One region of the Prevotella rectalis genome, then DNA from elsewhere that is predicted to be linked to it. Evidence: riboswitches for the same ligand, from Rfam matches in the RefSeq annotation. Region 1 holds a riboswitch; the other holds the start of a gene.

Evidence for each region. A riboswitch is a leader RNA that binds a small molecule or an ion and turns the genes downstream of it on or off. The one in region 1 is predicted to bind cobalamin.
Region 2: it holds a riboswitch for cobalamin, as region 1 does, so the genes downstream of both, E0E16_RS07205 (hypothetical protein) here and E0E16_RS09975 (TonB-dependent receptor plug domain-containing protein) in region 1, are expected to answer to the same signal.

The regions. Positions count from the first base shown of each region.
Region 1 covers NZ_LR027822.1:380,372-388,410, reverse strand. Annotated here, with positions in the region: gene E0E16_RS09980 (YncE family protein) at 1-199, opposite strand, end outside; gene E0E16_RS09975 (TonB-dependent receptor plug domain-containing protein) at 211-2,223, opposite strand; cobalamin riboswitch at 2,384-2,593, opposite strand; gene rplM (50S ribosomal protein L13) at 3,244-3,708, shown strand; gene rpsI (30S ribosomal protein S9) at 3,718-4,104, shown strand; gene rpsB (30S ribosomal protein S2) at 4,301-5,155, shown strand; gene tsf (translation elongation factor Ts) at 5,264-6,262, shown strand; gene E0E16_RS09950 (hypothetical protein) at 6,424-6,957, opposite strand; gene E0E16_RS09940 (fumarylacetoacetate hydrolase family protein) at 7,901-8,039, shown strand, end outside.
Region 2 covers NZ_LR027821.1:17,047-25,085, reverse strand. Annotated here, with positions in the region: gene era (GTPase Era) at 1-10, opposite strand, end outside; gene E0E16_RS07225 (beta-ketoacyl-ACP synthase III) at 102-1,121, opposite strand; gene rpmF (50S ribosomal protein L32) at 1,128-1,313, opposite strand; gene E0E16_RS07215 (YceD family protein) at 1,335-1,853, opposite strand; gene E0E16_RS07210 (sensor histidine kinase) at 2,380-3,549, opposite strand; gene E0E16_RS07205 (hypothetical protein) at 3,818-4,492, opposite strand; cobalamin riboswitch at 4,674-4,854, opposite strand; gene E0E16_RS07200 (GatB/YqeY domain-containing protein) at 5,471-5,908, shown strand; gene E0E16_RS07195 (glutaredoxin) at 5,999-6,295, shown strand; gene radA (DNA repair protein RadA) at 6,460-7,839, opposite strand; gene E0E16_RS07185 (ABC transporter substrate-binding protein) at 7,901-8,039, shown strand, end outside.

The DNA of each region.
Region 1 (8,039 bases):
TCTGATAATCGAAGTAATCCAAGGTGCATTTGTTGCTTCCCATGTTTCCTTCGTTCACAAGGTAGAAACCGCGCACTTTGCTGTTCGGAAGAGGTGGATCATTGATGATGTCGTATTCGGTGGGCACTACCAATTCGTCCTCTCTGCAAGAGTAGAATACGAACATCGCTAATATCATGATAAACCAAAATTTCTTCATAGTCTTTTATGTTAGATTTCCACCATTACAGTGAACCGATAGTTGCGCTTGGGCATTGGATAGTTGATAATGACATCATAATCTTGCGAGAATAGATTATTGACTTCCAACAATCCCCGCATGTTCACGTTCCTTATTCTGAAAGTCTTTGAAAGAGATACATCGCTTGTGTACCACGGTTGTGTGTAATTGTAGCGAATGTTTTCTTGCTGGTTGTAGCGTTCGCCCACATAAATGAAACTATAGTTCAAGTTCCAACCTTTGTACTCTGCATTGAAGATGGCACTACCCGAATGGTGTGGAATATAAGGAATCTGGTCCCGGTAATAGTTGTCAGCGGGATTGGTGACATCGATTGCATGTTGGTAGGTGTATTGGGTGCGCAGCGTGAGATAAAGGTCTTTGATGGGATTGATAGTTGCTTGGGCAGAAGCGTCAATACCTTTGATTTCCACCTCGCCAAGGTTCAGCATTGTCCAACGGAACTGTTGCCCTTTGGGATAAGCCACGATTTTGTCTTTCACCTTATTATAATACGCATCAACGCTGAAACGAAGATTGGTGAAGAATCGTTCCGGCGACTGGTGCTCGTAGAGCATTCCTACATTGTATTGGGTTACGTGTTCGGGGTTCAGTTTAGAGTTTCCCATGTCAGCATAATAAAGGTCGTTGAATGTGGGCATACGGAAACTTTTCTTGTAGAACAGACGGAAAGAGAAATCCTTCGACTTGAATGGGTGGATGGCCATAATCACGGCAGGTGTGAACACAAATTTATCGCTTGGAGCTTCCTGACCGTCGAGTGCATCGTGGATATAAGTCGCCAAACCGCTTGCCTGTAATTTTATCCAATCTAAATGATAGGCTGCTGCCAATGACAGCATGTGGGTTTGTCTGGTAGGTTTCGCAAAACCATAAACGTTCGCATCGAGCGAGTTCCATTGGAAGTCATAGCTGGCAGAGGCTTTCAGCTCCGGAAGGAAAGAATACATGTTGGCTGACGAAAAGTAAACTTCCCGCTGTTTGTAGAGGTTGTCTATCTTTATCTGTTTGTCATCGTTGTTTACGTAGTGGGTACGATAGAATGAGTATTTCCCTTGGTTCAGTGTTGTAAATTTATTGATGGTATGGTTGAAGCTGAATTGTGCGAATGAGTTGGTGTCCCAAATGCGCTCGCCTCTGCGCCAAACATTGTTTACAATTGCACCGGGAACTCCACGTTCGGAGTTGTAGTTATATAGTTTCGCATGCCAGTCGCCATGGTTGGTACGTCCGTTCAGGTTGAGTTCCAGACGAGTAGCGTTGATGTCTCCGTTTTGTCGTATTGCGGTGGTGTCGTAGGCCAATTCGCCAGCAGGATTTACGCGGCGATAGCGAAACTTGTATTTGCCGCTTGCGTTTATCCACTCCGTACTGAGCTGAGCATTCAGCCTCTCGTTGAGCTTAAGCTCTACGAGTGCCGAAGGATTGATGAGGTCAGATGAACCTATGCGTATGGTTCCCCGTGCATGATAGCTCTCTTTGTGGGCAAACACCGGAACTCTTGTTCGTATATACACAGAACCAGCCGAACCGAAATCTTTAGCTGCTTGTAGTATGTCGCTTTTCTGACCGTTATAGAGCGAGATGGACTCTATATTGTCGAGTGAGAATTGCCCCAAGTCTATCTGTCCGTTCTGCGCATTTCCCAGTTGAATGCCGTCGTAGGATATTCCCATGTGGTTGGTGCCCATGCTTCGGATGTTGATGGTTTTGATACCACCGACACCGCCATAGTCTTTCAACTGTACACCAGAGAAATAGCGTAAGGCGTCAGCAACATTTAGAGAGTTCATGTTGCGCAATTCCTTTCCGTTAAGTTGCTGCGATGGAACGACTGTTTTTTGCACATAATTGGCGACAATGGTAACCTCCTCCAAGTGATGAAGGCTGTCCAATTTACTCTTTGTCTTGATCTCGTTTTGAGCAATTCCTCCTAATGCGATACTAAAAAAAATAATCAGTAAAAGACCTCTTCTATACATATATATATTCTTAATTGAATGCGACAAACTGTACTTCCGCGAGGTGTGAGTGCGAATTTCAGCTGTGGCAAAATCAAAGCGTACTACAAGTAGTCAAATAAAGAAACAGAAATTGTTAGTGAAAATACTATTTGCTGTTGCTCTAACCGAAACCCGCGGCAGCTTTCTTGATTGGTGAACAGGTATTCTGACTTATCCCTATCTCTCTGCTCCTTCTCAGTTGTTGGTGCAATCAATGGCTTTGTGCAGCGATAATAATTAGGACTTACAGCAGCAGGCACTATTCCGGATTCACACCGGATTCCCTTTAACCGCATAGCTCGTGGCATCTTTATGCTTGTTGCGGTTCATTCACAGGTGCAAAGGTAATAAATATCAAGTAAATGCGGAAAAATAACGAGGACATTTTGAAATGTAGGCTCATTTTTCTGTGTCTTGCAAAATCATGAGGAGGGTAGCGGATGCCTGTTCTCGATGGTTGGATTGTAGTATCGCTCTACGCTGCTTTTGGCGATAAAACGAATAGAAAAACAAGGTTTTGAAACACGGTTTGTAATTGATTGTAAACCAGTATGTTAGCAACTGCTTTTCAAAAGGTTAGCTTTTGGACTCCATTTGGTCATCAAACGAGTGCCAAAAGGTTAGCTTTTGCATCGTCATTGCTGACCTATTGCTCACGTAGCGTTTTCCATCGGCTCATGATAGACAAAATTACGACGTGGGATGTCGGTGGTAAATGTGCCGGATAGTTGTTTTATATGATAATGTTATGCCTGTTGAGAATAGTTAAAAAATGATGTTTATGTTAAATAATGATAAATATATAGAATTAATCCCTGATGTTATGGATTCTGGTATATAAAATGAGTAATTTTGCAGACCGATTATTTCCGAGGGCGTTCTTAGAGCCCTCAGCGTGGGTGTGTTAATAGTGATGGCTTTTGGCCGAGCCGCACGGTTAGAGAATCGTCCGCGCAACAAACAAAAACGTTTTTTAGTAGTAAAAATTTAAATTTAGAAATGGACACTTTAAGTTACAAGACTATTTCCGTAAACAAGGAAACAGCCAAGAAAGAGTGGGTTGTAGTTGATGCTACCGACCAAATCGTAGGTCGTCTCTGCTCTAAGGTAGCCAAGCTGCTTCGCGGAAAGTACAAGCCAAGTTTTACTCCGCATGTGGATTGCGGAGACAATGTAATCATTATCAACGCGGAAAAAGTAGTTTTCTCCGGCATGAAAGAAACGGATAAACTTTACACTCGTTATACCGGTTATCCCGGCGGTCAGCGCTTCAATACGCCCGCCCAACTTCGCACTCGCAAAGGTGGTGTGGATAAAATGCTTCGTCACACCGTTAAGGGTATGTTGCCAAAGGGACGTCTCGGTCGCCATTTGTTGGACAACCTTTATGTGATTGAAGGCTCCGAACTCAACGGACTTGAGGCACAGAAGCCACAGTCGATTGATATTAACCAGTATAAATAAAAGGTAAAGATGGAAGTTATTAATACAGTTGGACGCCGTAAGAGCTCTGTAGCTCGTATTTACCTCTCTGAAGGTACCGGCAAAATTATAATCAATAAGAAAGATTTAACGGAATTCTTCCCATCGGCTATTCTGCAATACGTTGTGAAACAGCCCTTGCAGTTGCTCGGTGTAGAAGGTCAGTACGATATAAAGGCAAATCTCTATGGTGGCGGTTTTACCGGTCAGAGTCAGGCACTTCGCCTCGCCATTGCCCGCGCACTTGTGGAGATTAACCCGGAGGATAAGAAGAACTTGAAAGATCATGGATTCTTGACACGCGACAGTCGCACGGTTGAGCGCAAGAAACCGGGTCAGCCCAAGGCACGTGCTCACTTCCAGTTCAGTAAGCGTTAATCTTTTGAAGCGTATCCGCCAAATGTCGAATGCAACTTTTCGGCTTTTCACGGCATACAATTCAATTGCGGTTTAGTATCTAAACAGATGAGATTCCAAATCGGGGACTACTCATCGGTTGATTCTAACAAAGCCTGGCGAAGCTTATTCGCCAAGAAAGAATTAAAAAGAAAGTAAACAAACAAAAAGAAAAAACATGTCAAGAACAAATTTTGACCAATTATTGCAGGCTGGCTGTCATTTCGGTCACCTACATCGCAAGTGGAATCCGGCTATGAAGCCATATATTTATATGGAACGTAACGGCATCCATATCATCGATCTTCACAAGACAGTGGCTAAAGTGGATGAGGCTGCTGAAGCACTCAAAGGTATTGCCAAGAGCGGAAAGAAGATCTTGTTCGTCGCTACTAAAAAACAATCTAAGGACGTTGTTGCTGAGAAGGCAGCATCGGTTAATATGCCATACGTGAACGAGCGTTGGGCCGGTGGTATGCTTACCAACTTCCCCACCATTCGCAAGGCTATTAAGAAAATGACGAACATCGATAAGTTGATGAATGACGGTACTTTCTCTAACCTCTCCAAACGCGAACTCTTGCAGATTTCACGCCAGCGTGCTAAGTTGGAAAAGAACCTTGGTTCCATTTCCGATCTTACCCGCCTGCCATCGGCTCTCTTCGTTATTGATGTAATGAAAGAACACATTGCCGTAAAGGAGGCAACTCGCTTGGGCATTCCTGTGTTCGGTATCGTGGATACGAACTCCGACCCTCGTAATATCGACTACGTAATTCCGGCAAACGATGATGCAAAGGACTCCGTAGAGGTAATTCTCGATGCGTGCTGTGCTGCCATCGCTGAAGGTCTTGAAGAACGTAAGGCTGAAAAGGCTGACGAGAAAGCTGCCGCAGAACAGGCTGAAGAGGCTGCTGAGGCAAAACCCAAACGTGCTCGCAAAGCTGTGAAAGAAGCTAAGGCGGAAGCCGTTGCGGAAGAAACAGTCGCAGAAGCTCCCACAAAGGAAGAGGAAGCTCCCGCTGCCGAATAATAAGAGTAATATTTTGGGCATTGGTGAACGATGGCGAGTCGTCGGCGACTTGGTACCGCTCATCAACGCCCACATTTTTTAATTATAAATCTAAAGAAAAAAAAGAATATGGCTGTATCTATTGATGATATTAAGAAGCTCCGCGCCATGACCGGTGCCGGTCTTGCAGATGTAAAGAAGGCTCTTACCGAGGCAGAGGGCGATTTCGACAAGGCAAAAGATTTGCTCCGCGAACGTGGTTTGGCAATCGCTGCAAAACGTTCCGACCGAGAGACTTCCAATGGTTGCGTTCTCGTGAAAGCTGTTGATGGCTTTGCTGCTATGGTGGCTGTTAAGTGTGAGACCGATTTCGTTGCCAATGGTAAGGATTTTGTCGATATGGTTCGTGAAATTCTCGACGCTGCGGTTGCAGCTAAGGCTAAATCTCTCGATGAGGTGAAGGCATTGAAATTGGCGAACGGCGAGGATGCCGCAAGCACCGTTCAGCAGCGTTCCGGCATCACGGGTGAGAAGATGGAACTGGATGGTTATAACTTCATAGAGGGTGATAACCTTTCTGTCTATGACCACATGGGCAAACACACGCTTGCCACCATCGTTCAGCTAAGTGGTAATAATGAGGATGCGGCTCACAAGATTGCCATGCAGGTGGCTGCCATGAAACCGGTGGCTCTCGATGAGGCTTCCGTTCCACAATCGTTAAAAGATGAGGAATACAAGGTGGCTGTTGAAAAAACAAAGGAAGAGCAGGTGGAGAAAGCTGTTAACTCGGCTATCAAAAAAGCCGGCATCAATGCCAACCTCGTTGATAGCGAAGAGCACATTGAGTCGAACATCAATAAAGGTTGGCTGACTCGTGAGGACGCCGACAAAGCACTCGAAATCAAGAAGACTGTGGGTGCGGAGAAGGCTGCCAACCTGAACGAGAACATGATTCAGAATATCGCTAAGGGTCGTTTGAACAAGTTCTTCAAGGACAATTGCCTTGTTGATCAGGAGTTCCAGTTTGGCGATGGCGATAAGATTAACGTGGCAGACTGGTTGAAGAGTCAGGATAAGGACCTTAAAGTGGTTGCTTACAAACGCTTCACTCTCGCTGCGGAATAAGCTTTTCCTTTACTGAGGATATAAAAAAAAGGAGTTGTAAAAGTGCAAATCTCGACTTTTACAACTCCTTTTTAAATATAAAAAGTGGCAACTTGTTTCTTCTTTCTTTTTCGCTGCCACTTCCGTACTTTCCGATTTAATCCGTTTGTCTTTTAATCCGGTTAGAATTTTATTCCGAGCGTTCCATATACGACGTTCATCTTCGGCATTCCCGAGGTGCGAGTGTTGATATGGCGGTAGCCCAATCCCAAGGTTGGGGATATTCCGCGCAGAATTTTCCAGTTGATGCTGAAGTCGTAGGTGGTGGCTTTCAGCTCCGGGTTGCCTACAGTGGTACCTACAGCAAATCTGGCATCTATCGTTCCCATGCTCCCTTTATCGTCTTTTGTGTCGAACAATATCGTACCCAAGCCGCCACCTAACGTGTTCGATGAAAAATGAGTTTTCACATCGCCGGATTTGTATAGATACTTTTCTCCTTCAATCTGCGCAAATACAAAAAGTTGAGGAATGATGTCGTAACCGATGTTGGCTTTAAAACCGATTTGGTTCATGTTCTTGCTTGTTGAGCTACCAACTGTCGCCACTTCAAATGAAAATCTGTTCGCGAAATTTGACGATCCTTTTGAGTTGCTTTGCGCACCTGCCGTTAAGGCGCAAAGGAAGATGAACAATGTTGTTGTAAATTTTCTCATAATTCAATAAATATTAAGAATGTTACTCTTTGTTTCTATAATATACATTTCATGTTAATGCCATTATCCGTCCAGTGCTGCATATTTTTAGGTGGAATATAGCATTTAATGATGTTGCAAAGATAAATAAAAAAAATGAATACAAAAAAAACAACAATATTTTTTAGTGTAAAAGTTATAATTTATCATTTAACCTAAATCGTTTATTAAGATTTCTCAGTATTGTATGACAGTGAGAAAGCTCTTTATCTTTTCCCAATGACGTCCTAATCACCACGAAATTATATTACAAAAACCGTATCAGGGACACGCTTCATAAACTGTTGATAATCAAGGTGATATTGATTTCGATTTAAAAGCTTAGCTTTTGTGCTCCAATTCATGACCTTTTGCATTGTAAAAGCTTACCTTTTGGAAAGCAAAAGCTAAGCTTTGGATAGATGAATGATGAAAATTTAGGACATTATTGAACATTTCCCATATCGCCGGGAAGGATTTTCGCATTTTCAATGCCCCGGCTAAATAAAGAGAATATGCTTGTCTCTCGTCTTGCCCTATCAGGCGCAGGTCTTGATACATGAAGTTCATGGCGCATGGCTTTTAGTTGGTAAATTGCAGAATAACAAACCCATATAATTGAATATTTCTAATGGTAGTAGAACTACAATAGTTTCTAATGAGCGCAAACTTAGAGATTGGAGGTTAAGCTTTAATGTTATTCTGTAAAATGATATTTATATAAGTTGTTCTTTATAGCCTGTTTCATCCTCCAAATGATGACAATCGTGATTAGTTTATGTGTGGCGCATTCGGCAAAGGATAAGTTTTTTGGAGATGATTTCCTTATTTTCGTGCAAATTACATATCTTTGTAGCGTTGTGAAGCATGGAGGGTCTCAAACCGATGGATAAGAAATTATAAACATCATTCAAAAGCATTTAAGATGAAAATATTCGCGATAGGAATGAATTATTCCGAACACAATAAATCGTTGCACGGCACGTTATCAAAAACAAATGAGCCGGTGATATTCCTAAAAGCGGATTCCGCACTTTTAAAAGACGGTAAACCGTTTTTCATCC
Region 2 (8,039 bases), on a different contig from region 1:
CTTTGTGCATAATCGAAGATTGTTTTTAATCGAAAAACGCACCTTGTCTTTTATTGGAAAAGAAAGATGCGTTGAGACGTTTTTTTTATATCGTTCAGAGCTTATTTCTTTGCCACCTCCGAAGTTCCGTCGTAAGCCCATTTCAGATAGGATGCGCCGTGAACAAATCCTGCTCCGAAGGCTGTGAAGATGACGTTGTCGCCTTTCCGCAGTTTCGATTCGTAATCCCAAAGTGCGAGGGGGATGGTTGCTGCACTGGTGTTGCCATAGTGTTCGATGTTGATGAGCACCTTCTCAAGTGGCAACTCGGCGCGTTTGGCAACAGCTTCGATGATGCGCAGGTTGGCTTCGTGGGGCACCACCCAATCGATGGCATCGGCGGAGAGATTGTTCTTCCGCATGATTTCTGCCACGTCGTCGCTCATGCTCTTTACCGCGTAGCGGAAGACTGTTCTGCCTTCTTGGTAAAGATAGTGCAAGTGATGGTCCACGGTGAAGCGCGAGGGTGGACAGACTGAGCCGCCGGCTTTCATGTGAAGGAAGGGCAAGCCCTTTCCGTCGGTGCGCAGAAACGAGTTTCTGATGCCTATATTCTCTTCGTTGGTCGCTTCCATCAGGACCGCTCCCGCACCGTCGCCGAAGAGCACACAAGTCTGGCGGTCGGTGTAATCAACCATCGACGACATCTTGTCGGCTCCGATAACGATAATTCGCTTATAGCGTCCGCTCTGAATCATCGATGCTGCCACGTCTGTGGAATAAAGGAAACCACAGCAGGCGGCCGAGAAGTCAAAGCCGAAAGCGTTGCGCAATCCCAACTTGCCTATCACGATGGATGAGGTAGAGGGGAATTTATAGTCGGGAGTGGTGGTGGTAACGATAAGCGCATCGATGCTGTCCGGGTCTGCTCCGGTTTTTTGCAACAGTTCTTTGGCTGCTTTGCGTGCCATATAGCTTGTTCCCAAGCCTTCTTCCGTTAATATATGGCGTTCTTTTATGCCCACGCGGGCCATGATCCATTCATCGCTGGTATCGACCATGCGCGACAGTTCTTCGTTGTCGAGCACATAATCGGGCACGTATCCGCCGATACCGGTGATGATTGCGTTTATCTTCTCCATCCGCTGTTATTCAGCTGTTTCCTTTACGATGGCCACCTTGCCGCGATAGTAACCGCAGGTGGGGCAAACAGTGTGATAAACGTAGTACGCACCACAATTGGGGCAAACGGCGAGTGTGGGAGCCACTGCCTTGTCGTGAGTTCTTCTCTTGAGTGTACGGGTCTTTGACTGTCTTCTTTTAGGATGTGCCATAATGCTTAAATCTTTTAATAATTATTCTTTTAACTTTAATAGTGCTTCCCAGCGCGGATCAATGGTTGTCCCGGTGCCCTCACCGCTTCGGGCGGCAGAATGCTCGTTCAGAGTTCGTATCATGGCAGGGTTGCATTTTCCAGGTGCATGCACATGCTTGATAGGGATTGCGAGTACCATAAATTCGTAGATGTACCATGTTACATCGAGTATTCCTTCGTTCTCGGCCACAATAACACGGTCGCCATCTTCTGAGTTCACGTTTCCAAATTTGGCTTCGAGGTGCTGTTCGGTCTCGATGGGTTGTTCCATCGGGTCGAGACAAAGGTCGCAGGGAACAATCACCGTACCTTTTTCGCGAAAATCCAATGTGAAGAAATCATCCTTGGTACGAACAATATCGAGCGAAACACGCACAGAACCCTCACTCACCTCGGAAGCCTTAACTTCCTTAAAGTAAGCGTTATCCAGGGTGAACTCAAAGCTGTTCAAGCCAATGTTCAGACCTTTCAAATCGATTTTAAGGGTTTCAAAGTCCATAATCGGGTTGCAAAGTTACGAATATTTTTCTGATTTTTAGAAAATTGTAGATAGAAAATCGCAAAAAACATCAATGTCGTGCCAATTGTGAGCAGTGGTGTCCCAAATAAATATTGGTGAAACCTCATGCAAAGTTGCATCGAATCGTGGGATTTGACGTGTTTTTCTGCACGACCGAGCGGACATGTTTCCCCGTGTCGCCCCATGCTCATTCAGGTGGTGGCAAACGAATTGTTGATGCGGAACACGCCATCTGACCATTGAAAAAACATGACAAAAATAGCGATTCGTAATCTCTTGATAATCAGGACGATGTGAATGGGAATTTAAAAGCTTAGCTTTTGCACTTCAATACATGAGCTTTTGCAATGCAAAAGGTTAGCTTTCGGAAAGCAAAAGGTTAGCTTTGTGCCGATGGAATGGAAATTATGCGGACATTATCGGGTTGTGAGGGGTGGAGCGAAGACCGCAGAACCCTGTTTTCCACGGAACAAAATCGGGGTGGGAAAAGCAATGGAGGAAAGGGTTATTGTCGTTTTTTCAGTTCTATCCGGAAAGTGGTTCCGCGCCCCGGAGCCGACGACTTCACGTAGATTTTCCCATGGTGATATTCTTCTACGATGCGTTTGGCAAGACTGAGTCCCAAGCCCCATCCGCGATGTTTTGTGGTAAAGCCCGGTCGGAAGACGTTGCCTACATCTTTCTTTCTGATTCCCTTGCCCGTATCGCTGACCTCCACGCTGACTTCGCCGGCGGTTTCCTCAACGTGCAAGGTGATGGTGCCGGTTTCTCCTTTCATGGCATCGACGGCATTCTTGCAGAGATTTTCAATCACCCACTCGAAGAGGGAGGCGTTCATCCTGACGATAATTTCATGATTGGGAACTTCCAAAGCGATTCTGACGTGCTTCGAGGTGCGCTTGTCCATGTAATCCACCACATGTTCGAGCACATTGTTGAGCGACGAGGGCACGGGCTCGGGCTTGGAGCCGATTTTTGAAAAGCGGTCGGCAATGAGTTGCAAACGCTTCACGTCCTTGTCCATCTCCGGGAGAAGTGCATCGTGGGGATAGGTCTCTCGCAAAATGGTGGTCCATGCCATCAACGACGAGATGGGGGTGCCCAATTGGTGGGCAGTCTCCTTGCTCAATCCCACCCAAATCTTGTTCTGCTCGGAACGTTTGAGGGTCAGGAGGGCGAAAATGGCCAAGACGACAAACACGACGACCATGCCCAATTGCACATAAGGATAAATCGCCAAACGCTTCAATATCATCGACTCGTCATAGCAAACCACTATGACGTCGCGCCGTCCCGCCGACAATGGAATCTTTATGAATTGCCGTGCCTCCATGTACTGTTGTGCCAGGGCGGACACCTGACGCATGCTGTCGGCCTTACTCTCTGCCTTGAGGCGGACATTCCTGAAGTCGGTTACGCGGTTGCGGTTGTCGAGGACGATGACCGGGATGGTGTTGTTTTCATTGAGCACCTTCAGCACCAATGCCAAGTCGGTGTTCTCGTCTGCCTGACTAAGCGCGCGCATTGCCTCCGCCCATACCTCCATCCGGCTGCGCTCTTGCTGTGCCAAGTCCTTCGTGAGCAAACTCGATGCCGCCAATGATGCCACCGCGATGACAATTGCCATCACCACCAGCCCGATCTTGATGCGTCGTATGTGATCTGTCCACTGCATAATTCTCATTGATAACGAGTGGCATCCCGATTTATTGCAAGACAGGCGGGATTATTATACGCGCCGGGGCTGGGAATGTGTCGTGTGGAGAAAACATCGTCCGCAAAGCAGGGAGCGTTGCCTGTGCGGACATGAAACGGAAAAAGCCGGGCGTCATCGCGATGCCCGGCTTTTGTTGAAAAGAGGAATTAAAGATTTGTATTATTTCACAACAATACTTTTACTCATAATTCTTTTTTCCTGAATCAATCTTCGATATGAAAATACCTTACGCTGTACACGGAAATTGTACAGCATGATTAACATCTACAATATACTTATTTACTAATACTTCTGATGTGGTGTAAAGGCTCACCTTGCTGCCTTGGGTAACATTCTTCACGATGGTGTTTCCGTTCTCAAGGTTTACACTTGCCACGATGATGGTCTTCATCGTGCGGCAGCCCTCCGGGTTTTCTTCCGTTTCCGCGGCATGGACGCCATCGCTGAGCTGAACGAGCGTCAGCGTGGCGTCGATTTTTTGTCCGTCGGCAACGTTCTCTTCTGTGTCGCAAGCCAACCGGAAGAGGTTGTTTCCCTCAACGAGTGCGAGGGGTTCAGTAGTGGTAATTTCAAAGGCGTTGTTGGTTACGTCCGCCTCTCCGAGTTTTTTTGTGGTTGAAAAAGTATTGGAATCCTTGCTATAATATAAGGTGGCGAGTGCCACTTGGTTGTGCGTGTTGTTGGTTGTGAATCCGAATTTCCCGGTGTTGCTCTTCAGCCGTGTGGTGAGCGCGCCATCTTCGACCGATGATTTCCCGCTTCCCACTTCTTGTTTGCTGAAGGGGGCAAGTCGGCTCTCTGCCGTTGCTTTCGTCGCGAGGACAATCCATCCGCCGATGCGCAGCATCGTTGGCAAAAACAGATGTGGTCTTTGGTTCATACCATTATATATAGGCTTCATGCTTCGTTTTTTTCATTCTTGTGTTCGGCTGCCCCTCCCAAGATCGTTGGGTGCGTTCTTTGTCGCGAAAGGACAATCCACACAAGCAATATCAACGAACAACGGCAGCCTGCCATTTTCGTTATGGGTATTGATGTATGTTGATTTCTAACTTCTCAGCCTAACCCCGGAGGCTTTTCGTGAAGCGGAATGAAATAAGGCAGGTCTTCTGACTTTGTTGTCTGCTCACAAACCCCTTCCCGAACCTTGTTCAGTGGTTATGGTTTGTGCCCACAAAGACAACTCACAGCAGCCGGACTGTTTGGGATTCACACCCAATTCCCTTTTAATCGCTGTCGCGAACCAAATTCGTTGCAAAGGTAAGAATATTTTTTGAACCACAAAGAGAAAACAGAAAAAAAATGAAAAAAGTGTGTATTTGTTACAAGCGTTTCTTTGCTGGGCATCACTAAAACACAAAAAAAGGGTGTTTTTCGCTTTTGAACCACGGGCGAAAACCTGCCTGCGCACACGGATTTTGTAAAAGAATATATCCTACCGAAACTTGAAGGCTGAGCTTTTGGATGGTAAAAGGTGAGCAAATGGAGAACAAAAGGTGAGCTTTCGCATTGCAAAAGGTGAGCTTTTGGAACATGATTTCCAAACGCTTGTATTTCAATGGCTTGCAATCCTCACAATTTCCTTTAATGTGTAAAATTTTTTCCTCTCGTTCCCACTTCGTCATTGTGTCGCGAAATGGTTTGGCAAACTTTGTCCCATCCGTTGCAATGGAAGAAAAAATGGTTGTGAAATGTTTTGCAACGCCTGTTCAATGCCTGCATACGTATTGCCGACCGGTGGATGCTTTCGATGGTTTTGTCATAATTTCGCCACGCGAATGATTGGTACAGATATTGCTATATCTTTCATGATGCTTCCGAAAAGTGCACGGAAGGGACAAATGGAAATTATAAACCATATATATATAACAAAAAAGATATGATTCACGCACAGATTGACGAGTTGATTCGCAATGCGATGAAAGCTCATGAAAATGACAAGAGAGACGTGCTCCGACTAATCAAGACAGAGTTTCTCAAGTATAACACTTCCAAAGAGGGGGCAGGAAAAGAGATGGACGAAGAAAAGGAGTTCGCCATTCTGAAGAAAATGGTGGCGCAACGCCAAGATGCCATTGCACAATACAACAAAGCGAACCGACCGGAACTGGCAGAGAAGGAACGCAAGGAACTCGACATCATCAGCGGGTTTCTGCCTGCCGTGCCCACGGAGGAGGAGCTCACGGCTTGCGCAAAATCGGTCATTGAGGCACGTCCCGAGGCAAACATGGGAATTATCATAAAAGAGGTGAAGGCACAACTCCCCATGGCGGACGGCAAGACGTTGGCGGGCATTGTGCGCGGATTGCTCAATTAGAAAACAAAAGGGCAGGGGAGGAAAGGAAAGACTTTGGCGAAAACCGAACCATCGCTTGTCCGAAGAATAAAAAAAAGAAAGGAAAAGAAAATGATAAAGATGTATGTCATGCCGACTTGTCCGCACTGCTCCCACGTGGAGAAACAAGTGGAGGGCAACGCGAATTTCGAGATTGTGGACATTGGCGCACACGTGAGAAACCTAAAGGAGTTTTTGCGACTGCGCGACGCTCACCCGGCTTTCGCCGAAGCGAGGAAAGTGGGCGACGTGGGCATCCCCTGTTACGTGCGAGAGGACGGCAGCGTAACGTTGCAATCTGTCGAAGTGGGATTGGAACCCATGCCCGAGGAAGGCGCATCGTGCGGTCTGGACGGCAGCGGTTGCTGACGAATTGCTTCCCCGCGTCTTGACTTACGCCACGCGTTTGCCTTGTCGTGGCAACATGGCGCGTGCGCAGACGTTGGCAGGTTTCGGCGTATCAACCGCCACGAGATTTTATGAGGTAAGTCGCGAAAGAGCCATGCCGACATGCCGGCATGGCTTTGCGATGTTCAACCAAAGAGCAGGCGCAGAGCTTCCTCCACTTTCGCAACGGGGTGGAGAGTTATGGTCTTGTCGGAGGGAAGTCCCGAGGCGTTGTTTCCGGGAATGATGATGTGCCCGAAGCCCAATTTTCCGGCTTCGGCTATGCGTTGTTCCATGCGGTTCACGGGGCGCACCTCGCCACTCAGCCCCACCTCGCCCGCCATGCACCAACTTGCATCGATGGGTGTATCGACATTCGAGGACAACACGGCGGCTATGACGCTCAAGTCCATTGCCGTGTCGGTGATGCGCAGTCCGCCGGCAATGTTGAGAAACACGTCTTTCTGAGCCAATTTGAAGCCCACCCGTTTTTCCAATACGGCAAGCAACATGTTCAGACGGCGTTGGTCGAACCCCGTTGCCGAACGTTGGGGCGTGCCGTAGGCAGCCGTGGAAACCAAAGCCTGCGTCTCCACAAGAAAGGGGCGCATCCCCTCGATGGCACTCGACACGGCAATGCCCGACAAGTCGCGGCGCGCTTCGGTGAGAAGCAGCTCCGACGGATTTTCCACCGGTCGCAGTCCGTCCTGCCGCATCTCATAGATGCCCAGTTCGGAAGTGGAACCAAATCGGTTCTTGATGCTTCGCAGAATGCGATAGAGATGATGTCGGTCGCCCTCGAACTGTATGACGGTGTCCACGATGTGCTCCAACACCTTCGGACCGGCTATCGACCCCTCCTTATTAATATGTCCGATGAGCAACACGGGAAGATTGACCGATTTTGCCAGCTGCAGCAAGAGGGCAGCACTCTCGCGTATCTGACTGATGCTTCCCGCACTGCTTGCCACCGTCTCCGTGGCAATGGTCTGTATGGAATCGATGACCAACAGCTCCGGCTGCGTTTGCCTGATGCTGTCGATGATTTTCTCAAGCGAAGTCTCCGACAGGATGAGCACAGAGTCGGGAATGTTGCCGGCAATACGCTCCGCACGCATCTTGATTTGCTGCGGACTCTCCTCGCCACTGACATAGAGCACGCGGCGATTGGTGCGCAACACGGTTTGCAGCGTGAGCGTACTCTTGCCAATGCCCGGCTCGCCACCAAGCAGCACCATGCTTCCGGGCACCAAACCGCCCCCCAAGACCCGGTTCAGCTCAGGGTCGGTCAGGTCGATGCGCTTCTCCGCAGTGTAAGACACGCTCGAAAGCCTTTGCGCTCCACATGTCTTGCCATTCGGCGCAAAAGCATTGCCCAACCCGTTGATGGCATTTCGCCCCGCATCGCCGGCAATGCGTATCTCCCTAAACGTGTTCCATTGTCCGCAACTCGGACATTTTCCAATCCATTTCGTACTCTCCTGTCCGCAGTTCTCGCAGACGTAAGCAATCTTGTCCTTTGCCATGATGCGACAAAAGTAAGAATATTTTTCCTTGTTACAAAATTTATGTTTACTTTTGCAGGATATGAAACGATACTATCTTTGGGCTGTCGCACTCCTCTTCCTCATCGCGGCATGCGGAAAGTCGGAGAAAGAAAAGGCAATCGACCGGCGACAGCACAACCTCAGACAGCAACAAGCCTATCGGGAAGCATTCAAGGTGG